DNA from 3 places in the Paenibacillus sp. J22P59 genome. Region 3 is predicted to be linked to each of the others. Evidence: predicted binding sites of a transcription regulator. Region 3 holds the regulator's gene; each other region holds the start of a gene.

Evidence for each region. The regulator Rex, encoded in region 3, represses fermentation and respiration genes when NADH is low (regulators of the CRP and FNR family bind a similar motif). The targets are predictions, from matches to a motif close to TTGTGAAATATTTCACAA.
Region 1: a site for Rex is predicted at 3,680-3,697, ahead of AC50YO_RS11675 (formate/nitrite transporter family protein). Genes of this name have one in related genera too.
Region 2: a site for Rex is predicted at 8,382-8,399, ahead of AC50YO_RS16275 (DUF1641 domain-containing protein). Genes of this name have one in related genera too.

What each region holds. Positions count from the first base shown of each region.
Region 1 is NZ_JBXENX010000006.1:36,598-46,972, reverse strand. Features, by position in the region: gene AC50YO_RS11700 (hypothetical protein) at 1-47, shown strand, start outside; gene AC50YO_RS11695 (futalosine hydrolase) at 44-694, shown strand; gene AC50YO_RS11690 (1,4-dihydroxy-6-naphtoate synthase) at 696-1,541, shown strand; gene AC50YO_RS11685 (hypothetical protein) at 1,672-1,794, opposite strand; gene AC50YO_RS11680 (L-lactate dehydrogenase) at 1,898-2,812, opposite strand; gene AC50YO_RS11675 (formate/nitrite transporter family protein) at 2,833-3,624, opposite strand; gene AC50YO_RS11670 (sugar phosphate isomerase/epimerase family protein) at 3,735-4,574, opposite strand; gene AC50YO_RS11665 (helix-turn-helix domain-containing protein) at 4,954-5,808, shown strand; gene AC50YO_RS11660 (hypothetical protein) at 5,964-6,803, shown strand; gene AC50YO_RS11655 (GNAT family N-acetyltransferase) at 6,861-7,319, shown strand; gene tgl (spore coat transglutaminase TGL) at 7,691-8,488, opposite strand; gene AC50YO_RS11645 (hypothetical protein) at 8,634-8,936, shown strand; gene AC50YO_RS11640 (MerR family transcriptional regulator) at 9,124-9,651, shown strand; gene AC50YO_RS11635 (choice-of-anchor A family protein) at 9,659-10,375, opposite strand, start outside.
Region 2 is NZ_JBXENX010000008.1:320,497-330,871, reverse strand. Features, by position in the region: gene AC50YO_RS16345 (ParB/RepB/Spo0J family partition protein) at 1-691, shown strand, start outside; gene AC50YO_RS16340 (aminotransferase class V-fold PLP-dependent enzyme) at 815-1,978, shown strand; gene AC50YO_RS16335 (DUF4446 family protein) at 2,007-2,489, shown strand; gene yyaC (spore protease YyaC) at 2,500-3,117, opposite strand; gene AC50YO_RS16325 (putative Se/S carrier protein) at 3,229-3,468, shown strand; gene AC50YO_RS16320 (mechanosensitive ion channel family protein) at 3,508-4,365, shown strand; gene AC50YO_RS16315 (DUF951 domain-containing protein) at 4,355-4,564, shown strand; gene AC50YO_RS16310 (hypothetical protein) at 4,734-5,009, shown strand; tRNA gene AC50YO_RS16305 (tRNA-Ser) at 5,196-5,286, shown strand; gene AC50YO_RS16300 (MOSC domain-containing protein) at 5,413-6,168, shown strand; gene AC50YO_RS16295 (YjzC family protein) at 6,555-6,737, opposite strand; gene rpsF (30S ribosomal protein S6) at 6,959-7,243, shown strand; gene ssb (single-stranded DNA-binding protein) at 7,280-7,813, shown strand; gene rpsR (30S ribosomal protein S18) at 7,832-8,116, shown strand; gene AC50YO_RS16275 (DUF1641 domain-containing protein) at 8,484-8,921, shown strand; gene AC50YO_RS16270 (NAD(P)/FAD-dependent oxidoreductase) at 8,946-10,124, shown strand; gene AC50YO_RS16265 (AI-2E family transporter) at 10,245-10,375, shown strand, end outside.
Region 3 is NZ_JBXENX010000005.1:319,145-329,519, forward strand. Features, by position in the region: gene dinG (ATP-dependent DNA helicase DinG) at 1-2,032, shown strand, start outside; gene AC50YO_RS11165 (redox-sensing transcriptional repressor Rex) at 2,029-2,685, shown strand; gene AC50YO_RS11170 (amidohydrolase) at 2,666-3,967, shown strand; gene AC50YO_RS11175 (cell wall elongation regulator TseB-like domain-containing protein) at 3,973-4,515, shown strand; gene AC50YO_RS11180 (hypothetical protein) at 4,640-5,179, shown strand; gene AC50YO_RS11185 (AAA family ATPase) at 5,172-6,671, shown strand; gene AC50YO_RS11190 (3-hydroxyacyl-CoA dehydrogenase family protein) at 6,805-7,680, shown strand; gene AC50YO_RS11195 (acetate kinase) at 7,677-8,891, shown strand; gene AC50YO_RS11200 (DnaD domain protein) at 8,915-9,598, shown strand; gene AC50YO_RS11205 (ABC transporter substrate-binding protein) at 9,851-10,375, shown strand, end outside.

The sequences.
Region 1 (10,375 bases), on a different contig from region 3:
ATCACAGCCGGAATGACTGCGAGTTTTTTGAGGTGAGAAAAAAATGAAACAAATTCTAATCATGACAGCAGTAGCTGCTGAAAGAGACGCCGTACTGCGAGGATTGCAAGGTGACCCTCGGTTCAAGGTCGTAGAAGCTGGCGTTGGCCCGATTGAGGCAGCGGTACGTACAGCTACCGAGCTGGCGCTTGCTGGAGATAATCGCTATGAGCTCGTCATCAGTGCAGGCATTGCAGGAGGCTTCAACGGAGTTTCTCCTATAGGTTCACTTGTAGTAGCAAGCTCTATTGTAGCTGCTGACCTTGGAGCAGAGACACCGGATGGTTTCCTCAGCCTGGACGAGCTCGGCTTCGGCTCCGCTACTATCGCCACCGATGAAGGAAAGTCCCGCCAAATCGTTGATGCGCTATGCGCAGCTAACCTTCCAGCTCACTACGGTCCAATACTCACGCTTGCTACCGTAACGGGATCAGCAGCAACAGCAGATAAGCTAGCGCTGCGCATATCTGGCGCTGCTGCCGAAGCGATGGAAGGGTTCGGCATTGCAGCCGCTGCTCGACATCACTCCATTCCTATCGTAGAGATTCGTGCTATATCCAATGCAGTTGGTCCACGAGACCGCTCTGCTTGGCGCATCAAAGAAGCTTTGCAAGCCTTGGAGGCTGCGAGCTCTGTATTAATGGAGGTATTCTAAGATGAAAATCGCATTTTCCCCATGTCCGAATGATACGTTCGTATTTCATGCTTGGGTGCACGGCCTTCTGCCCGGCGCTCCCAAGCTCGACGTTACCTACGCGGACATAGACATAACGAATAATCTGGCCGCAGGCAATGGCGGCAGCATGGACCAGATGGACATTCTCAAAATTTCATTCGCCGCTCTTCCATGGGTATTATCAGACTATGCCCTGCTCCCATGCGGCGGAGCGCTCGGCAGGGGCTGCGGCCCCTTGGTCTTAACGAATCAGGCAACGAACGATCCTGCCTCATTAAGCGGCAAGCGTGTTGCTGTTCCTAGCGAGCGGTCAACTGCTTATTTATTATTCCGGCTATGGGCAGCTAAGAACGTGCCTGGCGGCGTAGGTGAAATTATAGTGATGCCGTTCCACGAAATTATGCCCGCCGTCAAGAATGGTATAATCGACGCTGGACTGGTTATCCATGAAGCTCGCTTTACTTACACCAACTATGGCTTGTCGATGCTTGCCGATATGGGCAGCTGGTGGGAATCAGATACAGGGCTTCCGATCCCGCTTGGCGCCATTATTGCCCGGCGTTCACTGGACATCGAAGCGATTACACGATGGACAGAAGCCTCCGTTCAATACGCTTGGCAGCATCCTGAAGCCTCGCACAGCTATATCATGCAGCATGCTCAGGAGATGGACCCGGCAGTTGCGAAGCAACACATCGAATTGTATGTGAATGACTTCACCGGCAGCCTGGGCGGCAGCGGCTATGCCGCTATTAGAACTTTGCTGGAAAGAGCTGCTGACGAGGGACTTGTCCCTCGCGTTGATCCTGCTTTGCTGCTCGGATAATAACGATATCAATTGAAAAAGCACCTCTCAGGTACCGCTTATCGCGGTGCTCTAGGAGGTGCTTTTTCCCCTTTATCGGGAATATTTTATATTAAGCTATCATTGCCTATCTCAAAAGAAAAGTCGAATTCTACTCTACATCCGACTCGTCCCATTTTTTGGAATACGCTTTTTTGGTAACCCACAAGGTCAGCCAGGTGAGCAGAGCAACGATAATAATAGAGGCAATCCAGACTCCAGCAGGAACGTTCATTATAACTCCCCCTTCTTTCCATACTCCTCTATATTTTACCGAATAGAAAGGGGATTAGCGATTATAAATATTAACATTTTGAAAACGATTTGACAGATTCGTATTAGAATGCGATAGAATCAATCAGACCCTTCAGCTTGTCTGCCGAACGCTTCAGCAGTTCCTTCTCTTCATCGGAGATAACCAATTTCAGCACCTCTCGAACCCCGTTCCGATCCACGACACATGGAACACCTAGATATACGCCTGACAGCCCCATATAGTCATCAAGCAATGTCGAGACATTCAATACAGCACCTTCATCGCACAGAATAGCTGTACAGATACGATCAAGAGCGAGGGCAATCGCATAATAGGTTGCTCCCTTAGCTTCAATAATCTGATAAGCTGCATCTCTTGTTCCTTCAAAAATCTGTTGTTTTTGCTCAGCATTGAGCGTAAGCTCGGTGCCTGCGACATTCGCCAGGCTCCACAGCGGCAGCTCCGAATCCCCATGCTCTCCGATAATATGGGCATGCACACTGCGCGGGTCCAAATTCAATTCCTGGCTAATCAGGTAACGGAATCTTGCGCTGTCAAGCAAGGTGCCTGAGCCAATGACACGATTAACCGGCCATTGTGATTTTTTCCACGAGAAGTAGCTCATAATATCAACCGGATTAGAAGCAATAAGCAGAATACCGTCCGTATTATACTTCATTACCTCGTCAATAATGCTATCGAATATCGCCACATTCCGCTTCAGTAGCTCGACACGCGTCTCACCCGGCTTTTGCGCAGCGCCAGCCGTAATAATAATAATATCCGCACCCTTGCAGTCCTCATAAGTGCCTGCCCATACATTCGCTTGACCTAGGAACGGCATGCCATGATTCATGTCCAGTGCATCGCCTACTGCTTTTTTCTGATTGGCATCAATAAGAACAAGCTCATCCATGCGATTGCGAAGCAGCAGCGTATAAGCCGTTGTCGAGCCTACCGCTCCCGTTCCAATGATAACTACTCTAGTTTTTTTCATTTTATTTCCTCCCTATGCTGCTAGTCTTGTAAATCATTGTCCATAAAGGGTTTATTAACGTAATGATACATAACGCCCATTAGCACTCCGCCGCCGATCATGTTGCCGATAGTAACGGGAATCAGGTTGTGGAGCACTCCAGCAACTGATATCGTTCCGGGATGGTTGAGCACCAATGCGATCGCGAACGTACACATATTGGCGATACTATGCTCATAACCGGAAATAAAGAAGCAAAAGACGAATAGCATCATGGCGAACATTTTGGGTCCATCGCCTTTGAGTGACATTGGCACGAAAAAGGCTAGGCATACCAGCCAGTTACATAGAATTGCCCTGAAAAAAAGCTCCATTGCCGGTGTATTCATCTTGGACTCTACCACACTAAGCAAAAAGCCATTGACATGGGAATCATTGAATAATCCCGTCGTGAGGATCAGGCCTGCGAATACGGCTGCTCCCAGCAGATTCCCTGTATAGCTCATGCCCCATAGCTTGAACACATCTCGCCAGCGCATAGATTTGCGCAACGCCGCGAAGGTGTAATAAAACGTATTTCCTGTGAATAAATCACCACCGCCATAAGCGATTAATATAATAGCTGCCCCGAATGTCATTGCTGCCATTGGATAGGTCAGCGGTGAATGCTCAATGTAGAAAAAATTTCCTGTCTTGAACGCAACGATGACACCGAAGCCGATGAACATGCTTGCCAGCATCGACCGGGCCAAATATCGGACTCGGCTTTGCCGGAACACGGCCTGCTTCTTAAGCGCCAATTGCTCTACCTTCAACAGCGGCTGTACTTCCATAAGCGTCCCTCCCTTGCTGTTTCAGGAAAATAATATCATGGTGCATAGTTCCAATATGTGACATGAATCACACATCACAGCCTAAATGTGACAAAACCAAGATAAAAGCACTAAATTAAGCATTCCTCTAGCATTTGTTCCAGTCTTGCTAATGCCCTAACTGAAGCCTCCCGCTGTTCGATATTCCCCTCATACTCTACCGTGTACCAGCCCTTGTAACCTGCTTCATCGAGCTCTTCCAGTATATAAGGCAAGTCCACAACACCTTCTCCAGGAAGGCTTCCAACGAACCGCTCCCCGTTCAGGGACTGATAGGATGGCCCATCATAATCGACATCGACTTGGACAAAATCTTTGATATGAACATGACGAACAAGTCCGCTTAATTTATCAATTGCTTCCTTGGGGTCTTGGCCTACGAGCAAGAAATTTCCAGAATCGAAGGTAGAGCGCAGGGATACCGAGTTCACCTGGCGGATAATAGCTTCAACCTGCTCTGCCCTACTCGCGAATAAGCCCCTATTCTCCAGACAGAGCTGAATGCTTTTGCCTTCTGCATAAGTTGCTGCTTCCTTAAGACCATCGACGATCCATTGCTCCGCTTCTTCGAAAGAAAGCCCATCCTTCAAATCACCCGCGAATACTCGAACCGTCCTTGCGCCAAAATGGGCGGCAACGTCTACGCTTAGAATGATATCCGCAATCTGCTGCTTACGTTTCGCCGCATCGGGCTCTGCGAGGTCATTGCATGCCCCGAAGCAGGCTAGCTTCATACCGTTACGTGTCAATGACTCCTCTACTACCTCATAGTCTCTATCGCCCTCCCAATAAATGCTTAATAATTCAACACCTTCCGCAGCTGTCGTCGCTGCAAAATCAATGAAATCACGATTCGTCCAGCCTTTCTTATAGTAGTTGTGACAGCTCCATGAGCTAAGCGCCAGTTTCATGTTCTCCCATCTCCCTCTTCTAATTTATTTGTTGTAAAAAACGAATAGAGCTGACCATTTGTCCGTCTCTAAGGATGCTGTTGCAAGACTGTCACGATTGCCCGATGAATCTTAATTGTTCCTATATAAAAAAAGGATGGCGTCATGGCCTTCTCCTACATACTCTTGGTTCAGATCAAGAATCACTGTCCATACACGCACTAGACGAAATTAATGAATCTATAAATGTACATTGGAAATAGAACCCTACGCCTATAACAGCCTTCTTCCGCTGCACCATTATCGGGGTTCTCGCCATGTTGCCTATATCTATAAAAAATTGTTGCATCGGCATTACTGTAAAATCTATCATATGTTGTAAAGGAGAGGAATGAACAGCATGGTTAATTTCATGGACTATATGATCAGCCCACAACCGATACGGATTGTCGACCTTAAGCTTGATCCAGCCAAACTTTCTATCCGTTCTCTGTATATTCACTCTGTGGGCCACTTGCCAGGCAGAACGCTCTACCGCCATGCCTCCAAATTTAATTATTGGGCAATTGTTTACATAGCTGGAGGGTCTGGCTCTTACCGGGCTGGAGATGGCGAGCGGCAACGAGTCAAGCCCGGCAGTCTATTCTTTATAAAGCCTAACTGCATCTATGAATTTGGTCCGGATCAAGGTGGATACTGGGATGAATTCTACTTCTCTGTCGTGGGCAGCCGGATACAGGAATGGGTGAATGACTGGGGCCTTCAGACCGAATGTGTCAGTTATCCCGGGACGGACGCCTCTCAGCAGAATCGCATTGACCGTATCTTTGCCCTGCTCGAAAGCGGGAACCCTAATAATGCAGACAGAGCAACCATGCTGCTGGAAGCCCTGCTCTATGAATGGGTCCATCGTCAGACAACCAAGACTGCAAGGCTAACCCAGCTCTTGGAGGATCTCTCATCCACCTTGTACGAACCATTTAATCCCCGGGCTTTTGCCAAGAGCCATCATTGGTCGCTATCTACTCTACGAAGGACGGTCAGTGAGTATACAGGCTACTCCCTCCATGAATACGTTCATCGCCTAAAAATAGCAGAGGCAAAAAACAGGCTCGTAAATACCGATCAATCCGTGAAAGAGATTGCGGCTGCTCTTGGCTATGGCGATGTCTTTTATTTCTCGCGCCTATTCAAGAAGCAATCCGGGGAAGCGCCCCAGCTTTTTCGTAAAAATAGGCAATCACAGCGCTACTAATCAAGGCTTGACTTTATCCTTTTCCTCTTGTATATTAATGGAAATTAATCAAATAGAGCGGCTTACGTTGGAAGCACCCGTAAGAGAAGGCATACTATGCCTTTCTTTTGCGGGTGCTTTTGTGTATGTATACCGACTCTCAAGGAGGCTTATTCATGCATTCACTGTTCAAGCTGCCGCAGCTTCTCGTTGTTCTGCTTCTTGCTGCCACCTCGTTGACCGCCAATCCTATTGCCGCTGCTTCATTTGAATTCACCATTACCGCCCAAGCTGCCTTTGACAAAATGACGGCTGATTCCAAGGAAGAAATTTCGATTCAGCTTAAGGAGCAGTACGCTCAGCTGCAGGCTGCTTCGCTGGCTGCGATTGAGTGGGACAAAAAAATTAATGCCCTTCATTACAGCAATGAGGAGGAGCTTCTGGCCACGACAAGGCGCATCAAAGGAATAGATATCGACAAGATTAGTCAGCTGAATGCGGATGTTAAGCAAACCAAAGAGAAGTATGTGCCGCTATTCAAGCTATATGAAGTGAAGAAGCAACAGCTCGCAGTCGCCAAATCATTGAAGAACAAAGAGTTGATTGCTGTGCTCAAAGTGCAGGTGGATAGTGTTAAAGTAGCTGTCTCGCTTGCTCGTGAGGATATTCGCAGCAAAGAATCCGCTCTCAAGACTGCCAAGGCAACGGTTGCCTCCAAGAGCAAACAGATCAAGTCAACACTATCTGGCATAGATGCCTTGAAGATCCGAATGAAGGCGATAAAAAGTAAAGTTAGCACGGCCAAAAAACTTTTTACCGCAGAGACTGCAATTTTGAACCAAGCGGTAAGAAAGCGCGACTCGACTGCAACGCTCCGCTCCTTCACCAAATTGCTGTCCTCGCAACAGCAGACTAATAAATATAAGCAAGATATCCATTCTTATGAACAGCAAATAGCTTCTGTAATCGCCAAAGCAAACTTACAATTCCCATATGAATCATCAAAAAAAACATAAAATCTCGATTGAATTAATTGTATAATTGTGGGAACCAGAGAAAAGGGGATAGTTTACATGAACATCGAAAAAGCACAACGAGCAGATTTGCCCGCCATCCTTGAACTCCAATACTTGTCATACAAAAGCGAAGCTATTATTTATGCTGATGACAGCATACCGCCGTTAGTCCAAACGCTTGAACAATTAGAGCAGGAGTATGATAATCAGCTTCTTCTAAAAGCTGTAATAGATGGGCGTATTGTCGGATCTGTCCGCGCCTACGAAGAGAACGGAAGCTGCAAATTAGGAAAGCTAATCGTTCACCCCGATTATCAGAACCAAGGAATTGGAACCAAGCTTATGAAAGAAATCGAGGAATGCTTCAGGAGTAGTAAGAGGGTTGAGTTGTTCACTGGAGACAGAAGCGAAAGAAATTTATATCTGTACAACAAATTAGGCTACACGGTTTACAAATCCGAGGCCTTGAATGAGCAGCTCACTATGGTCTATCTTGAGAAAAATCGGGAGAAATGAGCCTCTTCTGCATCCAGATTAAGTATCTAATGTAAGCATTTTCATTTTAATAACTTCCGCGACAAATAAAACATATTTATCCCCCTAAATCACATAATATTCGCCCTAGTGTGATAGGCCAAATCCTATAAGAATAGGAATTGGGCTTGTTCATCAAGCTTACTCTCACTCACACAAATTTGAACGCCGGAGGTGGTTTTAGCATCTCGCACAGCAGATAAGAAAAACACAACTAGAGGAGGATTTTTTAAGGAGTTATCAGCTTCATGCTAAATGCAAACAGTCTTCATTTTTAATAGCTGATATAGCACCCCTGACAACCGTGTCAGAGGGTGCTATTTTTATTAGCCGTATAAGCCTCTGAGATATGCCTAACCCTGACTTCTCCGCAAACCAATGGTTACGGCATTCTCACTTTGGATACGGCGCCTGCTCGACAGATTTCTTAAATAGTCAAAGTTCGGATGGACGACAAGATCCATCAAATAGGCAGATTCCGTACTGCCGGGCTCTCTTGCCGAATTCAAGGCCTCAATCATTCCCTCTGAGGTTTCAATCCCGATACCGTGGCCAAAGTAGAGGTTGTCGGCAAGCTTAACGACATTCTCTCCCTGCCACTCTGGTGTCTCTGTATTATGGTCAGGGTTTTTGAAATAAAGGACATCACCCGGATAGGCTTCTTTATTATCATGGCTCGTAATAAACCAGAGATCGCTGTCATGATTCCAATCCCGCAAATACAGGGGAGTGAAATAAGTATTAAACGCACTGGCACCAATAGTATCCAATATCGCTTTGTACAAAATAATAACGATCGCTGTCGCACATTCAAAAGCATATTGATCACCATTATTGAATATATCTTTGATAGCATCCGATGGCAGCACGTTGCTCTTCATGCGGAACCCGCCGTTATCTGTCAGATTCCAATATTGCTCATTGCATCTGGATTTAGCAAATGTCGCGAAGCTTACGCCGCTTGCCTGCAGCGCCTTTGCTGCATTAACGATGTTATTGCGAACTTTGAGCTCAAATGCCAACGCCGCCGCAGAATCATAGCGATAAACAACCGGACTATTCTGCTTCCCCTGTAAAATATTCCGTTCCACTTCTGTCATCGACAGCTGGTTGATCTGATGGGCATCACTGCCCGAGATTTGCAACACCACCGCGCATCCTCCCCTTGGCTTATTGCTTGGTATAGGTTATTGTACGTAAGGAGCTCTATAATGGTGTATATATCGAATATCACAGACAAAACGAACAAACCAGCTTATAATAGAGATTAAATTCATCAGTAGAGGTGATAAGCAGATGACTAAAGAACATATCGTACACTTCAAGATTATCCGCAAAGATGCAACGTCGCAGCTGCGAGGGCTTATCTATGTAGATGAGAATACAGAGCCTACCGTGCAAGATTATGAGCAATGTCTGCGGAATTGCGGGCATAACGTAACGATTGAGAATCCTCAGCAATTTATATTCAAAGCCCTCGATCCTGCAACAGGTGAGGAATACCTAATAGATGTGCTTGAAAATTTCGGCCGGCCTTCAAGAGATGGGCAAGTAGAGAGCTTAGCCCGAAGCTTCATGAAGAACACGCCTAATTTCTAACGAAAAGAGCCCCCAACGAATTATTGTTGGGGGCTCTTTTCGTTCCTCTACCGCTAGCCTAATTGTACAAGCTTCTTAAGCTGCTTATAAAAAAGAAATCGGATCATCACTTCTTTTAGCGATTAACCACTACCTTTGTCAGACATGCAGGAGAGCGTCGCTTAGACCCGAATAACTGTAATAAATAATGAGTGAGGTGATTCTACAAATGACGTTGTTGAAAACAAAAGAAGCCGCTCTACAGCTTGCTGTAAGTGAAACAACGATCAGACGTTGGGTGTCGCAATTCCCTGCTTCTTTTTCCAAAGATATGTTCGGCCACTATGTTTATGATGAGTCGGCTCTTGGTAAGCTGCGTCTAATCAAGCAACAATTGGAGGAGGGGATTAATCTGCAAGACATCATTCTCTCACCAGCCTTACAGCACCAGCCATCCCCTACTCCCTATTATGAAGAGCCTGAGGCACTGCTTATTCGAATAAACCGCCTAGAAGCCGCTCTATCCCAAAAAGCCGATGAAGTTGTCTCCTACCAAATTCTTAGCCATCGACAAGAGCTGGATGAAATTCGCCATACCCTCACCCAGCTTACCGCCAGCTTGAACGCCCTTCAGCTCCCGCAGCAGCAGATCGCAGCTACAGCAGCAGGAGCATTTCCGGCAACAGACCGCACAAGACGCCGCAGGCTGCTTCGTACCCTATTTCCTTTTCTGTAGCTCGGCCTTATTCCTCATTCTCTTCAATAGTGACAGTCACCTGATTGGATGGTGTGCTGCCTCTCAACTGCCGGACGGTAGCCGGGAAGAAGAAGGAGGCTGCTACTTGAGCGGTCAGAATGTTATTGGCTGGTTCACCTGTAACAATGACCGAATAAGAAACGGATGAGGAAGCTCCCGTGGAAAGTGCTCCTAGCTGTACACCCCCAGAAACATCAGTAAGCGGAGAAGGGTTCCCATTGATACGAAGAGATCCCGGCTCGAACACCGTGAGCGGCGGAATGAGTTGGTTAACTACAATATTCACCGCTTCAGATGGTGAAGGATTAGATACAACTGCTGTATAAACAAGGGTATCCCCTACTGCAGCATTGGAACGATTAACCGATAGCTGTACCAATAATCCATACACTGTAAAGGAGGCACTGCTGGAAATTGGACCAAATTGGTCAGAGTTGAGAATCGCAGTATCCGTGACAACGCTTCCCGGAGGCGACTTCACCGTTATCCGGACACGCCCCGTAAGCAGGGAATCGACAAGAAATTGATTAATAACTACGCTCCTCATTAGCAGCGTATCCCGAATGTTTGTGTTCGTTAGAACAACATTGCCTGTATTGTTAATCGTGACGCGATATTCAACGGTCTCGCCCTGCAGCGCTTCCTGCGGGTTGACAGTAAGATCAATGGTAGCACTAGGCTCAGCTAGCACCAGAACATCTGC
Region 2 (10,375 bases), on a different contig from region 3:
GCAACACGGCGTAATTCAGCCAATTATTGTAAGGACAGTGTTGAAGGGCTATGAGATCATAGCGGGTGAACGCCGTTTTCGTGCTTCGCAGCTTTGTGGCAATACGACTGTCCCAGCAGTTGTTCGATCTTTCTCTGATCAGCAGGTCATGGAGATTGCTTTAATAGAAAATCTACAGCGTGAAGATCTTAATGCTATTGAGACGGCGATTGCTTATCAGGGGTTAATGGACAAGTTCAAGTTGACGCAAGAAGAGCTATCCATGAAGGTAGGGAAATCGCGATCACATATTGCTAACTTTGTTAGACTGCTTGCTTTGCCGACAGAGATAAAGGATGATGTTTCACGTGGAACAATATCAATGGGGCATGCAAGAGCACTGGCAGGTATTAAAGATGTTTCTGTGCAGAAGGAATTGGCTAGTTTGGTTGTAGCTAATGACTGGAGTGTACGCTCACTGGAAGAGGCTATTCAAAGGCTCGAAGTGAAGGATAACGGTGAAGATGGTAAGGCGAAAGTTAAAGTGAAGAAAAGAGATCCTTACATTGAGAACTTGGAAGAGTCTTTAAGAGATCGTTTCAAGACGACAGTGAAGATTAAGCAACAGAAAGACAAAGGTAAAATTGAGTTGCAGTACTATAGCAAACAAGACTTGGAACGTCTGCTTGAACTGCTTCAATATATGGCGTAAGTGGTAACATAGATAGCATACCTAAAGTTGTAATCTTTGAGTCGAAAGATTAAACTAAGGTATGCTATTCTTTTTATATAAGCGAATGATCTGGTTATGAAGAGAGAGGTGAGAATAGATCTAATGACACAATCAATCATTTATTTGGATCATGCTGCCACATCTTGGCCCAAGCCTAATGCAGTTATAGAAGCTGTACAATATACGATGCTCCATGATGCCGCGAATCCTGGTAGAGGCAGCCATCGTATGGCGGTTAAGTCTAGTCGGATTCTATTCGACGCTCGCAAACAATTGAGTAAGTTATTTCGGATAAAAAATCCGAATGATATAGCGTTTATGGCTAATACAACAGCTGCATTAAATCTTGCGATAAAAGGATTTGTGAAGCAGGGCGATCATGTTATTGCAACCTCAATTGAACATAATTCTGTCAGGCGCCCCTTGGAATATTTAAAACAAGCTGAAGGCATTCATGTGAGTTATATCGAGGCGGATGATGAGGGCAATGTACAAATAGATCGTATTGCAGCGGAAATTAATGATCGAACCTCTTTAATTATTGTTAATCATAGTTCGAATCTGCTGGGGACTATTATGCCGCTAGCGGAAATTGGTCAATTAGCTAGAGATAGAGGTGTGAAGCTCCTTGTCGATGCAGCACAAAGTGCGGGGATATTAGATATAGATGTAGAGTTAATGGGGATTGATATGTTAGCCTTCCCAGGGCATAAGGGTCTGCTCGGTCCACAGGGCACAGGAGGGCTGTACATTGCCCCTGATGTTGATCTGCTGCCGTTATTGCATGGAGGAACTGGAAGCCAATCTGAGGCCCCTGAGCAGCCTAATATAAGGCCTGATAAGTATGAGGCTGGAACACAGAATACACCAGGGCTCGCCGGACTTAAAGCAGGTGTTGAATTTGTATTGAATGAGACTGTACAGAAGATCCATACTAAGGAATGGATACTAACGCAGCGGATGATGGAAGGTTTGTTAGCTATTGATGGAGTGAGGGTTCTCGGTCCTAAATTAGGTGAGGCACGGACGGGGATTGTATCTATCGTAGCCGAAGGAATAGACCCTTCGGAGATGTCGTTTATTTTGGACCAGCATTATAATATTGCAGTAAGAGCGGGTTTTCATTGTACACCTTTGGCACATGGAGCAGCAGGGACGATAACTACAGGAGCTGTAAGAGCTAGTGTAGGATGTTTTACGACAGAGGATGAGGCAGATTCCTTCGTGTCTGCTGTGAGAGAGATTAGGAAGCATTATACGTTGTAAGATTATTTGGTGGGGGCGGAAGACAACGATGGATGAGTGGACGAATAACCCGATGAATGTGGTAACAGTCGTATTAACTTTGATAGTCATCTTATTAATGATACGAGTGATTGCAGTAGGCAGCCGCTTGAAGAAGCTTAGAAAGCAATATGTAGAGGTTATGGGGAACACAGGAATAACCAATATTGAAGAGGTGCTCGTAGAGCTGAAGGTTTCCCTTGCTGGGCAGGTTGCCAAAACGGAGCGGCTGCAAGCCCAATTAGATGACGTGCAGCAGCTTCAGAAGCAGGAAAAGGGACGTGTTGGCTTTTTACGCTATAATGCTTTTGCAGACCAAGGCAGTGATCTGAGCTTTTCCCTTGCCATTATAAATACGACAGAAGATGGGGTTGTATTATCTGGCATACATAGTCGGGATAATACGTATGTCTATGCTAAGCCTCTAGAAAAAGGCGAGTCTACTTATCCATTAACGCCTGAAGAACGCAAAGCGATAGCTGAAGCGAAATAATCTAAGGTTTTTAGTGGTCAAAGGTTAATTCTATCGCAGCAGCTTGTTCTCTAGATTGGGTGAGAGCATGGCTGCTGTTCATAACAGCAGAGAATAGGCTGCTTGCAATAACATCAGCCATTCTCATCACGAGATGAAGCCGAGTATTCTGAAGAACGAAATACTCCATGAAGCCGCCGACGTTCACAATGCCTGTAATATGGATGTCGCCAACAGGGGGAAGCTCTTTATTAACACCTGCCCCAGGGCGTACAGGGCCTGTACCTACTTGAATAGAGCCGATACTGGAGACTTGTCCAAGACAGGCATCAATGCCAATAACAAATGGCTTGTGATAGGAACGATTGATGTCGAGAAGGGTGTCCTCCAGATTCATTGCATGTACAGGATCCTCAAGTGTTCCATAGAGAGAAAAGTAAGGGCTATTGTACTTGGAGAGTGAAGTGCCGATAAGAGGTCCAAGAGAATCACCGGTCGAGCGATCTGTACCTACACATACAATGACGATAGGACGGCCAATAGACATTTCGTTAAGCATTAAGGATAATCGTTGTACGATCATGCCGACTGCATCTGATTCTGTGTAGGAAACCTTTAGCGGTATATCCTTCATAAATGATAGCTTCATAGAATCCCCCCCGTAAATGCCAATATGATACTAGTATATGGATAGAACAGGCATTTTATACGCTGGGAAGCGAGAGTTTATGTTTATCGGACTGAGGGAGAGGGGAAAATAATGCTGATCGCATTCGATTCTACGCAACAAGCCCTTCGGGCGGAGATGCTGCTGGAATATGCAGAAATAGATATTGATATCTGTCCAACACCTAAAGAAATAACGGCAGGCTGTGCATTGTCGATTCATTTTCCCGAAAATGCGTTAATTGAAGTCATACATGTTGTTGATTCGGAGAATGTAGAGATAAGAGGAATATTCCAACCTATCGAAGGTGGATATGAAGAAGTTGCACGGTAAGGAAGGTGTAAAGCTATGTATTTGCTAAATATGCAAGTCATGAAGCAATTTCAGGACTGGATAACGAGTAAGGTTACGTGGGAGCAGCTTGGCGATTCGATTATACGTATTGTTCTTATCGTCGTAATTGGACAATTCATGATATGGCTTGCCAATAAAACGATTGACCGAGTTCTGATGAATAGGGAGTCCAAGAGATTAAACCTACAAGTCAGAAGGATGAATACAGTAGGAAAGCTCATTAAAAACGTGGTTTTCTACGTAGGTAATTTCATTATAACGATGCTTCTTCTATCGGAGTTCGGCATTCAGCTTGCCCCGCTGTTGGCAGGTGCAGGTGTTATAGGGTTAGCCATAGGGTTTGGTGCTCAAAGCTTGGTTAAGGATGTTATTACAGGATTTTTTATCATTCTAGAGGATCAATTCGCTGTTGGCGATGTGATTCAGACAGGACAGTTCAGAGGAACGGTCGAGATGATCGGATTAAGAACAACCCGTATTGTGAGCTGGACAGGAGAGGTCAATATCGTACCGAACGGAATGATCAATGAAATTACTAACTTCTCATTGCGCAATTCTCTTGCTATCGTTGATGTTGCAATCAGCTATGAGGAAAATGTTGATCATGCTACCGACGTTATTAAGACTACAATGGATAAGTTCGCAGATGAGAATCTTGCTAAATCTCCGGATGTGCTTGGTATTCAGTCGATCGGCACATCGGAAGTGGTGATAAGGGTGGTTGCGGAATGTCTTCCGAATACACAGGTTCCAGTCGCTAGAAAAATGAATCTAATGATTAAAAAAGCATTGGATGAGAACGGGATAGACAGTCCATACCCGAGGATGGTCACTTATCATCGCAATGAAAGGGGCAATGGCCAAGATGGAGCGTAAACAATTTGAGCTGGGCGATGTCGTGCAGATGAAGAAGCAGCATCCCTGCGGATCGAATGAAATGGAAGTGATCAGGATGGGGATGGACATTCGGATCAAATGTGTAGGCTGCAAGCACAGTGTATTGATCCCAAGGGCTAAATTTGAGAAAAATATGAAAAAAGTGCTGCGTTCCCTTCCACCAGAAGAAAATAAATAGTAATAATGATAATTTTCATGTTTATAAAGATAACTATGAATAATAATTTGATCTTCTACAACAAAGTAGGAGATTTTTTTATTGAATTTTATATTTAAGAGTTGAACCATAATGGTTATCAAGGTAATATTATACAAAATAAGATTAGGAACAGCAGGGGGTGGAAGTGTTGATAATAGAAGAAAAAGTATTGCCCACAGGTGGATTTAGTCCTCAAGCGGATACAAAGGTTGTTAGTACAAAAGAGTGGGTGATTATGCTCTTACTCACCAGTATACCGATTGTTGGTATCGTGCTGATGTTTGTATGGGCTTTTTCACCTGATGAGAATCAGAATAAGCGGAATTTTTCTAAGGCCTATTTGCTTATGACGGCGATCGGCTTAGGTTTGGGGTTTATCGTTTTTCTGCTTACTTTTGTTATAATCATGATTTCTTCCGTTTAAAAGAATTTGTATTAGAATCGGGGATTATTAAGGTTTATCCCGGTTCTAATCTTTTATTTAAAGAGCAAGAAGAAGGTACCAAAAGGTGTGTACGATTCCTGCACGTATGATAGTTAAAAAACTCCAAAACGGGATATTGCATTGCATGTACAGGCTGTGATATAATACCTTTTGTATTATCAATGCGGAGAGGTACCCAAGAGGCCCAAGGGGGCTGACTCGAAATCAGCTAGGCGTGTCAAAGCGTGCGTGGGTTCGAATCCCACCTTCTCCGCCATATATGAAATTAACCAACCTTCTACAGGATGATGTAGGAGGTTTTTTTTGTTGTAAGAGAAGGATAGCATCAATGTACAGGGGATTTATTAAGGATTATAATAGATGCATTAGATGACTGAATAACATGAGACGAAGAGAGGGAGTTTCCTTGACTTTAAGTGCTATTGGTACCATTGGTGCTCTATATAGATATCCCGTCAAGTCATTCGCCGGAGAGAGTGTACAGGCTAGCGTGATTGAACGCTATGGGCTGTATGGTGATCGCAGCCATGCTTTTGTGGATGAGACGAAAGAGGGCTGGGATAGCTTTTACACGGCAAGGAAGCTGCCTAGGATGCTTGGCTACAAGGCGAAGCTTGTTGGAGCGTACGCTGGGGTCCATTCTCCTGAAATAAGTATAGAAGCACCGGACGGACGGATCCTCCATTGGAATGAAGCATTGTTAGAGGAGATTCAGCCCTATGCCAAACAAAAGCTGTCCATGATTAGCTACGATCCGCAGAGCTCGGAGCTAATGGGGGTCGATGCAGCAAGCATCTTGATTATTACAGATACGACATTGCGCAGACTTGAGGAGATATGGGGAAAGAAGCTCGATCATCGGCGTTTCAGAGCTAATGTAGTTGTGACTTTAGATGATGATTCGCAGGATGAAGGCAGTTGGATTGGTAAACGATTGATCATGGGGAATACAGAGCTGCAGGTTGATGAATATTGTGAGCGATGCTCTATGATTACAATAGATCCAGATACACTTGAACGTGATTCTTCCCTGCTTAAGAAGGTAAATGAAGAAATGAATCTGCGATTCGGCATTTATGCATCGGTTAAGCAACCAGGGGAAGTGAAAATAGGGGATAGGCTATATATAGCTGATTAGTGATTAGCGCAATAAAAAAAGGAGCTCTTGCGAGCTCCTTTTTCGACGGCGTTTGTTTTGGTTGAGTTAAAGAATTCGCACTGCAACAATCAGAAACCTTGGAGCATCATTCGTCAATCGGTACACAAATCCACTAATGCTTCATCGTTAAAACCGATTGGCTCAGCATACGTAAACCTACGTTAGTAGAAGTACGCATGAATGTGCTCGAATGCGCGTGTGTTACGGAACGTGTCTTTGGCACAACCCTCCGCTTCTATATTGAGTGGATCAATTCCTCTTGCAGCCCTTGCACCAATTGGTCCAACGGAACCACACCTCTCTTTACGCCGTCCATACTATCATGTCCGAGAATCCAATGGTGTATACATCACATTTACAAAAAATTAATGGCCCATTCGTTTCCACTTACGTTCATGGTTCGTATTAGCCGGGAAACGATCTCCCTTCTTGAGATGAACCTTCTTCGGATTATTGATACCCATATGAAAGGAATTAACCCCATCCTCGATATAGGTACCATCATTGGGAGCTTTATCTCCAGCATTAAATAGTGTCCACTCACCCAAGCTGCTCACTCCTTTGGCCTAATTATTCTGATAAAGGGCTCAATAAAGCCTGACCTTTATTATTGTCCAAGGGGAGGGAGAGCATGAACCCCAGAAAACGGGAATGAAGTATGACTTGTCAGGAGATAGGCAATTTGGTATAGTGTATAGATGCGAGCATGCAATAATCTCGCTCCTTGCTCCATTTATGGGGCCGTTAGTCCAAGAGGAGGTGAAACAATATGCGCAAATATGAAGTGATGTACATCATTCGTCCAGACGTTGAGCAAGAGAACGTTCAAGCTATCGTTGACAAATTCAATGGCATCATCAACAACGGCGGAGAAGTCACTAAGACTGATGTGATCGGTAAACGTCGTCTTGCGTATGAGATCAATAAGATTCGTGATGGTTACTACGTTCTGGTTCATTTCAACGCAACGACTGAAGTTGTGAACGAACTCGACCGCATCATGAAGATTACGGATGAAGTTATCCGTACATTGATCGTCAGAGACGTCGCTTAATCCACGTTCGATTGTTCGATTGGGAGGTCAGTAACGATGTTGAACCGTGTAATACTGATTGGCAGATTAACGAGAGACCCCGAATTGCGTTATACGCCTGCTGGCGTAGCAGTTACGCAATTTACGATTGCGGTTGACCGTCCGTTTACGAGCGGACAGGGCGAACGGGAAGCGGATTTCATTCCGGTCGTAACTTGGCGGCAGCTGGCTGAGACTTGTGCCAACTACTTGCGCAAAGGACGCCTAACGGCGGTTGAGGGACGCATTCAGGTGCGTAACTACGAGAACAACGAAGGCAAGCGCGTCTATGTGACGGAAGTTATTGCTGATAACGTACGCTTCTTGGAATCCAATCGTGAAGGCGGATCATCGCGTGAAGATAATGGCGGCAATTCTGGCGGCGGCGGATCAAGCAGCAGTAATGGTGGCGGATCTTTCGGCGGTGGCAACTCCTCTGGAGGAAGCAGCAGCGGAAGCCGGTCCGGTAATAATTCACGCAACGACAACCGTGATCCGTTCTCGGATGATGGTCGACCGATCGATATATCAGAAGATGATTTGCCATTTTAATTGAAAGGATGGATTCGAATGAGCTTTAAGCCAAGAGATGGTGGAGATGGAGAACGTCCAGAACGCAAATTCGGCAACCGTAAAGGCGGCCGCAACAAGCGTCGTAAAGTATGTTTCTTCACTGTAAACAAAATCAAACACATTGATTATAAAGATACAGATATGCTCAAAAAGTTTATCAGCGAGCGCGGCAAAATCTTGCCACGTCGTGTAACTGGAACGAGCGCAAAATACCAACGCTTGCTGACTGTAGCGATCAAACGTTCGCGTACAGTAGCATTGCTTCCTTACACTACTGAGTAGTATTTTCTGCTCAACAAAAGCCGGCTAAGAGCAATCTTAATCGGCTTTTTTGTTGTTTTTTCACCCTAATTGTCGGTTTGCATGATCGATTAAGGGTTAGGAAACAATATTTTCGACAAGTTTTTTATAATTGCATAAATTTAGAATTGAACATTTGGTGCAAGAGGTCTACAATGGAATTATAGAAGCATTCCTTCAAGCTGATCGGCAAATCGATTGTGGTCTATGTTTATTATAAGGGCAAGATCGTTTTTGTTTATGTGCATTGTGAATTTTTTCACTATAGTTCGCGATTACACAACAAGCATGGATGAATGCTGGGAATAACGTAGTTGATTAAAGCGAGGGAAAGGGAGGCTATTATCGTATGTCCGAGACAGTAACGCAACAACCCGAAAATGGTGCAGTAGGAACTGCAGCTGTACAAACTGACGTGCTGGAGCAATTGTTGAAGCCAGAGGTTCAGAAGTCGCTTAATGAGTTGATCGAGAACCTGCCGAAGCTGGCAGAAATGGTCACACTGATGACGAAAGCTTATGATGTTGCTCAAACCGTAGCCACTGACAAAGTATTGGTTGGGGATATGAAGAACGGAATTACTGAGTTCGTTAAGCCGATCCAAGAAAAAGCAAAAGGCATTGCATCTGCTGCTATTGAAGCGAATGACCGTGCACAAGCGGAAACGTCCACAATCGGCCTTTTTGGTATGTTGAAAATGATGAAAGATCCACAAGTACAAGCCACATTGCGTTATGCGCAAGCTTTCTTGGATGTATTGGCGGAACGTAAAAACGGCGCTAAATAGATAATTAAAGAATGGAGGATATGTATGTCTAAACAAATTTTGATCTTGGGTGGCGGCTACGGCGGTTTGCTGAGTGCATTGTCAGCACGCGAGCATTTCTCGCCCGAGGAAGCAGAGATTACGGTTGTTAACCGTGTTCCTTATCATCAGATCGTAACTGAATTGCACCGTCTTGCTGTTGGAGGCGTGCACAAGAATAATGTAGCTCTACCGCTTAACAAGCTTCTGAAAGGAAAATCGATCAAGCTGGTTATTGATTCCGTTGAAGCTATCGACCCTGAGAAAAAGCATGTGAAGCTGGCTGCTCAAGGAACATTCAAGTATGACACAATCGTCATCGCATTGGGTGGAGAGACAGCATTCTTTGGAATCCCAGGCTTGGAAGAGAACAGCTTGACGCTCAAATCGGTTGAAGAAGCACAACGCGTAGAAGCGCATGTGAAAGACCGTCTTGCAGCTTATAGCAAATCCGGCAATAAAGCAGACGCTACAATCGTTGTTGGCGGCGGCGGCTTGACTGGTATCGAATTGATCGGCGAGCTTGCTGATATGCTTCCAAAATGGTGTGAAGCGATCGGCGTGAACGTGAATGACATCAAGCTGTACAACATTGAAGCAGGTCCTTCCATTCTGGCAGGCTTCCCTACTGAACTGGTTGACCGTGCAAAAGCAAGCCTTGAAAAACGTGGCGTAACCCTGATCATGGGCGTTGCGGTAACGGAAGTTAAAGGCAACACGGTTATGCTCAAAGACGGCAACTCCATCGAGACGAATACGTTCGTATGGACAGGCGGCGTTACAGGCAACCCTGTGGTAGCTAACTGTGGTATTGAAGTTAACCGCGGCCGTGCAACGGTTAATGAATTCTTGCAATCTACATCTCACCCAGATGTATTCCTTGCTGGTGACAACGCGGTTGTCTTCGGCGCAGAAGGCCGTCCATATCCTCCAAGCGCACAAATCGCTTGGCAAATGGGCGAAGCAATTGGCTACAACCTGTATGCTAATTACAAAGGCCTGCCAATGAAAACTTTCCAATTCGTGAATTCCGGCGTATTGGCGAGCCTTGGCAGAAAAGACGCAATCGGTACTATCGGTGCGAGCCAGCTTCGCTTAAGAGGAACAGCAGCTACTTTGATGAAAGAAGCCAGCAACGTGCGTTACTTGTCGCATGTTCACGGTCTTTTCTCCATCGTCGAATAGTTTAGCTTTACCTGTAGAGACCCCGATCCTCGTGATTGGGGTCTCTTTTCGTTAATGGATTGATAATGATATAATATTTCCAATAATGAATTGATTTTTTATAGAGTAGGTGGGAAGTCTGTGGAGCCATTGCGAACGAATACGGAACGCTTCAAAAAGCTGTTTATCAATAATAAGTTTGTGCTATTCCTACTAGTATTGCTGTTATTCGGACTAACCGTTCTCGTGTTTACCAAGATCTCTTATATTTT
Region 3 (10,375 bases):
CAGTGACCGCCATCTTCTTATAGAGGCAGGCACTGGAACAGGCAAGTCGCTTGGGTATTTAATACCTTCTTTGTATTATGGTGTCCAGCACAATACCAAGATAGTCGTCAGTACGCATACGATCAATCTGCAAGAGCAGCTGCGCCAAAGGGACTTGCCTTTGCTTAAAGAGATTCTTCCCTTTGAGTTTCGTGCGTCGATATTCAAAGGACGCGGCAATTATTTGTGCCTGCGCAAATTTGAAAGTAAAATAAATACGAAAGACCTTGTGTCGCCTATTGAAGATGCAATTACCGCATCCCAAATGGTGGTATGGCTCGGGGAGACCGAGACGGGGGATCAAGAAGAGCTGAACTTTGGCAACAAGGGCGCAGACTTCTGGTCGACTGTTGCAAGTGATGCGGATTCTTGCCTTAATCGGCAATGCCCGTGGTTCAAGCGTTGTTATTATCATCGTGCGAAGCATGAGGCCAATATTGCCGACGTATGCGTGACTAATCATTCCATGCTGTTCACAGATGTACAAGCTGATCATCGGCTGCTGCCAAGCTATAATCATTTGATTATTGATGAGGCCCATCATGTGGAGGAAGTAGCTAGCAAGCACTTAGGCATGCAATTGAACTATTTCTCATTGACACATAATACGAGCCGTTTATTCAAGGACAACCGATCCGGCTTATTGCCCGCACTTCGAATGAGGCTGCAGAATGAAGATGATGAGCGCGTCCAAGCGTGGACGGAGACTATCGATACCGTTATTCCGCACTTCAATGATGTGAAGGAGCATTGGGAGAAGCTGTTCGAGCTGTTCTACAGCTTGGTGGGCGCTGCCGTTGAAAGCGGGGCGAATGAGAATGGCCAGTCGGTATATCGTCTAAGGAGTGATAATCTCCCCGGCAATTGGGAGGATGCCATTACGATTGAGACGAATGTTCATACTGAGCTTAACCGCGTAGTTCGTACAGTAGAGAAAATGGCTGCCGATATTAAGGAAAGAATTGACGATCCTTCCATTCAAGGCTTAGTGACCGACTTGAATGGCGCAATACGTGATTTGATGCGTGTGAAGGACGATCTTCGCACCTTTATGAAGATGGAGCAGCCTTCTGAGGTACTGTGGATTGAAGCGAGCTTGACCTACCGCTATCGCTCGGTGCAGCTCTATTCGGTGCCTGTAGATGTGAGCCGACAGCTTCAGCAATATTTTTTCGATGTAAAAGATAGCATTATTCTAACCTCAGCTACCTTATCCGTACAGAAATCATTTCAATATGCGGAGGAGCAGCTAGGCTTGGAAGGATTCGAAGCAAGCAATCGGTTGAAGACGGTTCAGCTTCCATCCCCATTTAATTATAGAGAGCAAGCATTAGTTATTATTCCCCGGAATTTCCCGACGTTGAAAGGCTCAGCCGGAGACCCGCAATTTATTTCTATGCTGGTTAGCTCATTGTCGGATGCAGCGGTGGAGACTAAGGGAAGAATGCTCGTTCTATTTACGTCTTATCGCATGCTGAAGCAGGTGTATGATCCTTTGAAGGAGGCACTTTCGGCTACGGGCATTACTGTGCTCGGACAGGGAATCGATAGCGGCAATCGAACAAAGCTAACCAGAAGGTTTACGCAGCATCCAGAGACCGTTCTGCTCGGCACAAGCAGCTTCTGGGAAGGGGTAGACATTCCAGGAGAAGCGCTGACCTGTCTGGCAATCGTCAGATTGCCGTTCCAGCCGCCTAATCATCCATTGGTTGAAGCAAAGTCAGAGCTGCTGCAAAAGCAAAAGCAGAATCCATTCATGAAGCTTTCTATACCGCAGGCAGTTATTCGCTTTAAGCAAGGATTTGGCCGTCTCGTTCGTACGGCGAAGGATAAAGGCATCGTCATTATTTATGATACAAGAGTCATTGAGACCTATTATGGCAAGCATTTCTTGTATTCTTTGCCCGGACCCAAAATTGAGCATATGCATATCGAACAAATGGTACCAAGAATGCGTGAGTGGCTAAGTAAGGAAGAGGAGGAAATCGGGTGAAGCAAGCCAAAATATCCGAAGCTGTAGTCAGAAGGCTGCCCATTTATCTGCAGGTGTTGAATGAACTTCACCATCGGGAGATACAGACCGTTTCATCGCAGGAACTGGGCGTTAAGCTTGATCTGAATCCAGCTCAAATACGAAAGGACTTGGCTTATTTCGGTGATTTCGGTCGTAAAGGAATAGGGTATGAAATTTCTTATTTAATTGAAAAGATTCGGCAAATCCTCAAGCTTGACCAGACGATTAATGTCGCGCTGGTCGGCGCCGGGAATTTGGGTCATGCCCTATGCAATTATAATAAATATTCCAATGACAATATGAAAATCATCGCTGTATTTGATGTGCATCCCAGCAAGATTGGCACGATGATCAACAATCTGGTCGTCATGCCAATGGAAGCGCTGAAGCAGACGGTACAAGAAAATAATATACGTCTTGGCATCATTACAGTACCCGGATTTGAGGCGCAAAATGTGGCGAATCAATTCGTTGAAGCAGGTATTGAAGGCTTACTTAACTTTGCGCCGGCTATTCTAAGAGTACCGGAAGAGGTTCGCATTCATCATGCTGACTTTACGAAGGAATTGTTAAGCTTAGCTTATTATTTGAATCGAGAGAGGAATGAAGCCAATGAGTCAGATCTGGATTGAGAATGGGCTGTTCATAACGATGGATGAGAAGCAACCTACACTTCGTGGTCATTTGGTTGTGACGGATGATCGAATTACATATATCGGAGAAGCTGCACCAGAGGGGCTTAGCACAGAAGCTGAACGGATCGACGGAAGCAAGCTGGCCTTCATGCCAGGCCTGATTAATACGCATGGTCATGCGGCGATGACTTTGCTGCGCGGATATTCCGATGACCAAAGCCTGCAGGTATGGCTGGAGCAAAAGATGTGGCCAATGGAAGCGAAGTATGTTGATCAAGATACTCGTGCTGGCAGCGCTCTTGCTATTGTTGAAATGCTCAAATCAGGTACCACCGCCTTTGTAGATATGTATGATCGCATGGACCAGGTTGCGCAAATGGTTGAGCAATCGGGTATTCGCGGAGCTCTGACCCGCGGGGTTATTGGGCTATGCTCTCCTGAAGAGCAGCAAGCCAAATTGAAGGATGCACTGAGCTTTGCGCGCGATTGGAATGGCAAGGCAGATGGTCGGATTACGACGATGTTGTCGCCACATGCACCGTATACTTGCCCTCCAGCTTATATTGAGCAAATTGTTCAAGCGGCGCATGAATATGATTTGCCTCTTCATACGCATATGTCTGAGACATTGGCAGAGGTTGAACAAAATGTTCGCGATTATGGAACCCGCCCTGTTGAGCATCTAGATAAGCTTGGATTCTTCTCCCGTCCTTCTTTAGTTGCACATGCTGTTCATCTAACAGATGATGAGATTGCTTTGCTTGCTGAACGCAAGGTCGCGGTCTCTCATAATCCGGCAAGCAATCTGAAGCTGGCAAGCGGCATTGCGCGCGTACCGGAGCTATTGCGTGCCGGAGTTACCGTTTCGTTAGGAACGGATAGTGTGGCGAGCAATAATAATTTAGACCTATTCAAAGAAATTAAATTTGCTGCTCTTCTTCATAAGGGTGTATCGGGTGATCCGACAGTCGTTCCGGCTATGGAAGCATTGCGTATGGGGACATTGTATGGTGCACGTTCGATTTGGCAGGAGGATCAGATTGGTCAGCTTCGTGTTGGAATGAAGGCAGATTTCATAGCGATTGATCTGGAACAGCCTCATTTCTATCCACAGACGGATATTGTGTCGCATCTGGTCTATTCCGCATCAGGAAGAGATGTTAAGCATGTATGGGTGGATGGACGCAAGGTTGTTGATAACGGCCAATGTACGTTCATGGATGAGGAGAAGATTCGTTATGAGGCAGCAGCTAGCTTCGATCGGCTGCTGAATGCTTAATGAGAGTGATCACGAAGAAACGTAAGTCCATCATGTCCGGCCGAAGGTGGCTGGCTGTTGCCCTTGTAGCTGTAGTAGCGATAGTTGGTTGCGTGATTATGTACTATAATACAATCCAAAGGCCCTATTGGTCAGAGGAAAATGCAGCAACAACTAAGGCTGTGGAAGCTGCTGAGCTGACTTCAGTCGAGTTGGCAACAAGATATGTATGGGAGAAGCCATTCTGGATTGTGGAAGGAACCAATCAAGCTGGCGAAGCTGTTATCGTATCTGTTCCTGATGTGAAGGCAGAGGATGCCAAGGCGCAACAAGACATCCAAGTGGTGAAGACTAGTGAAGGCATACTGAAGGCAGACGTGAAGAGCATCTTTATAAATGCCAATCCTGATGCAGAGATTAAACGAATGCAGCTTGGAATAATCAACAACGAGCTTGCTTACGAAGTGTTTTATACGAATAAAGAGGGCATCTATTATTACGCCTTCTATTCGTTCAAGGACGGAGCATTTATTGATCAATACAGACTTCCTGCAAAAACTGCAAAATAGCCGCATAAGGCGAGTTTCCTAATTTTACACCCTCTTTTGAAGGCATGAATGTGATATACTTCCGTATAGCAGAGATGATATACGCAGGTATGCTACTGATGCATTTCAAAAGGGGGCTTTTTGCGTGAAACTACGAATTACTCCGATATTGCTCACTGTTGCAGCTTCCGCTCTTGTATTGTTTGGCGGTTGGGTATTATATAATCAATTTGCTGTTGAAGCGCCTTTGCAAAAGGCGGTTAATCAAATATCAGGCATCGCTTCGGCAGATGCTCCCCAGATGGATAAAGAACGAGTGGCCCTTCGGGTTACACTAGAGCCAGATGCCAATTTAAAGGCTGTCTATGATTCAATTAATAAGCAAGGAAAAAGCTCTATAGGCAATCGGGAGCTGCAGCTTTCCATTAATAATGCTACATCAAGCGAACGGCTTGAAAAGCTATGGTCTACTGTATTGTTTACTGTAGCTGAATCGATGGAGACGAAACGCTATTCGGATATACCCGTTGCGATGGATAAGCTTGCTCAAACGAATTCAGGCATCAAGGTTGTAACCGAGATGGATCAGACGAATGTCTATGTAACGATCAAAGACGAGACATCCTCCAAATATGTCGTATTACCTCGTACGCCGGCTATGCTGGAGGTGTCTGCCCATGCTTAAATATTGGAAGGAAATAGCGATTGGTTTTGTGCCCGTACTTTTTTTATTCCTTGTTTTTGCGGGGTATAATGTCGTGCCGGTGCTTTTGCTTGCCATATTGGGAGCAGCGCTCTTCTATGCTGCACGCGGCGGTAAAGGGCGAATGACGGCGATGAATGGGCAGAAGAGACGTGCGGACCTGCATCAGACTTCGATGACCTTTGAACAGATCGGCGGTCAGGACAGAGCGAAGCAGGAGCTTATAGAAGCGCTCGATTTTCTAGTAAGATATGAAGAGATCAAGAAGCTGGGCATTCGCCCGATGAAAGGGATATTGCTTACTGGACCGCCGGGAACAGGAAAAACGTTGCTTGCCAAAGCAGCTGCTCAATACACGGATTCGATTTATTTGGCAGCCTCGGGCAGTGAGTTTGTGGAAATGTATGTTGGGGTTGGTGCTGGACGCATTCGTGACCTGTTCAAGGAAGCTAGACAGAAGGCGAAGAAGGAAGGCAAGAGCAGCGCGGTTATTTTCATAGATGAGATTGATGTTATTGGCGGCAAGCGCGATGGCGGGCAGCATCGTGAATATGACCAGACCTTGAATCAGCTGCTAACCGAGATGGATGGTATTCATTCTGATGAGGCGCCGCGAATTCTTATCATTGCCGCTACCAACAGAAAAGAAATGCTGGATAGCGCGTTATTGCGCCCAGGACGATTCGACCGTCATATTGGGGTTGAACTGCCTGACAAGAAAGGCCGGCTTCATATTCTTAACCTTCACGCCGCTAATAAGCCGCTTGACCCATCCGTTGATTTGGAGCGTTTTGCCTCTGAATCCTTCGGCTTCTCTGGTGCACAGCTAGAGGGCGTTATGAATGAAGGAGCCATCTACGCCATGCGGGATCATAGCGAGCTGATTAAGGAGCATCATCTAGCGAGTGCGATAGATAAGGTTATGATGGGCGAGAAGACGGATCGTGAGGCGACGAAGGAGGAGCGTGAGCGCGTTGCCCTTCATGAGTTAGGGCATGCGATTATGGCTGAGCTCATTCGTCCCGGAAGCGTCTCTCAGGTGGCGCTGTCACCACGCGGGCAAGCTCTCGGTTATGTTCGGCATAATCCGCAGCAGGATCATTATTTGTATACGCCTGATTTCTTAAATGGGCAAATAATGATTGCGCTCGGTGGAGCTGCAGCTGAAGAGATGTTCTACGGCGGACGCAGTACAGGCTCCAGAGGTGACTTTGAGCAAGCGATGAATATTGTAAAAACGCTTGTGGAGTCTGGATTAACAGAGCTTGGCATTATTGATGCCAACATGATGACGCCTGAGGCTTGGGCTAAGGTTAACCGATCAATATTAGACAGGCTTATGGCGCAGACTAAAGCAATGCTGGAAGTTAAGCGTGAGGTATTTCTAAATGCACTTGATGTTGTAATCCGTGAGGAAACGATTGGCGGGGATGAATTCCGCAGGCTGCTCGATAAACTTTCCCATAGTGCATAATTCTAACAATTTGGAGACAGACGGGATGTCTGTCTTCATTTTTCTCTAAAAACCGTTATAATGAAGAGGACTAATCATTTTATAGGAATGTTTCTCTATTACATACGTAGTAGGAAGCCATAAGGAGAGAACCATGTCTATTAAAAAAGTAGGAGTTATCGGAGCTGGAACGATGGGGCAGGGCATTGCCGAAATGCTTGCTTCCAAAGGGCTGGACGTGAATTTAATTGAGTGCTCACCGGAGCGCTTAACATATGGCAAGGAAATGATTGAGCTAAGCCTTGATAAGCAGATAGAGAAATGGGCACTTACTCAGGCTGAGAAGAAGCTGATTATGAATCGCATCCATATGACTTTAGACTACAACAGCTTGGCGGATTGTGAACTTGTGATCGAATCCATTACTGAGGATATGGATAGCAAGAAACAAGTGTTTCAGCAAATGGACAGCATATGCGGACCTAATGTTATTTTCGCGAGCAATACTTCTACGCTTAGTATGACGGAGCTCGCAAGTGCGACGAATAATCCGGATCGTGTCATCGGCATGCACTTTATTTATCCGGTCTTTAAGATTGATCTCGTGGAAATTGTTAGAGGATTGAAGACATCAGAGGATACCTTTGTTCGGACCAAGCAATTTATTGATGAGGTTATATTGAAAAAAGGTATCATGGTATTCGAATCACCGGGCTATGTAACTTCCCGGCTTATCTGTCTGTTTATTAACGAAGCTCTTCATGTTCTGGAAGAGGGCGTTGCGTCCGCTGAAGATATCGACAATGCGATGAGAATAGGTTATTCCTTCCAGCACGGACCGCTTGAGATGGCGGATCGCTTTGGCCTGGATTCAGTAGTGGCTGCACTTGAGCGAATGTTTCGTGAATATGGGGAGCTTAAATACCGCCCGTCAACCATTCTGAAAAAAATGGTGCGAGCCGGACATTTGGGCGTGAAATCCGGCGTAGGTTTTTTCAAATACGATAAGGATGGAGACCGAATCTCATGAAAATACTAGTCATCAATGCAGGCAGCTCCTCTCTCAAATATCAATTGTATAATATGCTGGACGAGTCTGTACTCGCGAGCGGCAAGGTTGAGCGTATCGGCATGGATTCCTCGATCGTGACCCACGAGCCGCCAGGAAAGCCTGAGATTCGTGATGTCAGTGAAATTCTTGACCATGTCACGGCGATTAAGCGGGTGCTTGATATGTTAAGGCATCCTGATTATGGCGCAGTGACCTCCATGAATGAGATTCAGGCTGTTGGTCATCGTGTCGTTCATGGCGGTGAAGTATTTAAGAAGTCGGTACTTGTTACACCTGAGGTGAAGGCGGAGATTCGCAAGCTGTTCGATCTGGCCCCGCTGCATAACCCAGCCCATATGATGGGGATTACAGCAGTCGAGGTGAACCTGCCTGAAGTTCCTCAGGTCGTCGTGTTCGATACGGCCTTCCATCAATCGATGCCAAGCACGAACTACTTGTATCCGATCCCAACGGTATTATATCGCCGTCATAAAGTTCGCCGTTATGGGTTCCATGGCACCTCGCATCAATATGTTAGTGAGCAGGCTGCGTTATTTCTGGAAAAACCGCTTTCCTCTCTCAAAATGATCAGCTGTCATATTGGTAACGGGGCGAGCTGTACGGCGATTAAGGACGGTCAATCCTTCGATACGAGCATGGGCATGACTCCCCTCGAAGGCCTGATGATGGGTACCCGCAGCGGCGACATAGATCCAGCTATTGTCCCGTTCGTGATGAACAAAGAAGAGCTGACCCTCAATGAGGTTAATTCCATGCTCAATAAACATAGCGGTATGCTGGCTATCTCCGGAGTGAGCAGTGATATGCGCGAGGTTGTAGAGGCGATGGAGGAAGGCGATCGCAACGCGAAGCTGGCCTTCGACATGTATATCTATCGTGTTCGCAAATACATCGGTGCCTATGCGGCAGCTATGGACGGACTGGATGTACTGATCTTTACAGCAGGCGTGGGTGAGAACTCGGATGTATTCCGCAAGGCGGTATGTGAAGGACTCACATTCTTCGGAATAGAGCTGGACGAAGCGCGCAATTCGCAAAGAGGGAAGGATGCTCGTTATATATCGACGGATGCATCCCTCGTGAAGGTTCTGGTCGTACCAACGAATGAAGAGCTGTTGATTGCACGTGATACGTACACCATCGCCAAAGCGAGCGCTGCAACCGTATAAGCGAAGGGAGAGACGACAACATCGTGAGTAATGACGACATCTGGAAGGCTTATTCGCGCGGCATGGCTGCGGTAATGAATGAGGGCGGTATGTATGTGTCAGCGTTGCTGCTGCGCTCCTATCGCCAACTGGAGCTGTCAGATACCGAAGCGCTGCTGCTGCTCCAGCTTATGCTGTACCGAGAGTCAGAAGGCAATGAGTTTCCTACGCCCGTCCAATTGGCCGAACGATTAGGCACAACAACTAGTACAGTTGAGCAGCTTATCGCTCGATTAATGAAGGATGGCTTCCTAACCATAGAGGAAGAAATTGATTCCCAGTCGGGCATTCAATCCGAGTGCTATAATTGGAATGGTTGGTTGTTGAAGGCAGCGGAATGGGCTGCGCAGGAGCAGCGCGAGTCGAAGCGAGCGCAGCAGCGTAAGCCAGTCAAACGTTCTATTGATCCAACGAATCTATTCACCGTGTTCGAGCAGGAATTCGGAAGGCTGCTGTCGCCCTTTGAATGTGAGACCATTGGCGGCTGGCTGGACGAGGATAAATATTCGGATGAGCTTATTCGATTTGCGCTCAAAGAGGCTGTATTTGCAGGCAAGCTGAATTTTCGCTATATTGATAGGATCTTAATTGATTGGAGCCGCAATAGAGTAACGAACGCAGACGAAGCAAGAGCCCATTCACAGAAATTTAGAGGCCCTCGCGGGTGATTGAAGAACCTTATAGCTTGGCGAAAGCTCTCTCAAGTGAGTAACTTGGAGGGCTTTTTTTGTGGTTTTTATTATTCCATTGCAGGTTCTGCTGGCTCTCACACACCAATCACGCATTTAGATAAAAGAGGACCGATAGAATAGACATTGCATTCCAAGTTCCAAATGATATAATTGCTCATGAACGGAATGAGAATGATAATCATTAATATCATTTCGTTACTATTTTATATATACAGGAGTGGGGAAGAGATGTTACAGCACCGAGAATCACGCAGCATTCTATTAGGGGGCATTATTACCCTTCTAATGATCATGATGGTACTTACAGGGTGTGGCAATTCGCCAAAGGAGAAGCCGGCAGAAGAAGCCGTGAGCGACAATGGTACGGGAAGCACGCAGGCAAATAAAGATACAAAAAATAACGAAAGCGAGCCAGCTTCAGAAAATGAAACAAGGATCGTGACTGACCAATTCGGTGAAGTGGAAATTCCAGTCAAGCCAAAGCGTATAGCAGCTATTTACTTAGAGGATTATCTAGTGGCATTGGATGTAGAGCCTATTGTTCAATGGTATCATCCTAGCTGGGGCAAACAGGAGTATTTGAATCTGAGTGTTCCGCTATTCGATATAACCGGAAGTATTGAAGCTCTATTAGAAGCCCAGCCGGATCTAATTATTACCGATGCCTTCGCGGATGAGGCTATTTATCAGAAATATTCGAAAGTCGCTCCTACCTATCGCATGCCAGATGAAATTGTGACAGGCAGCTCCGCT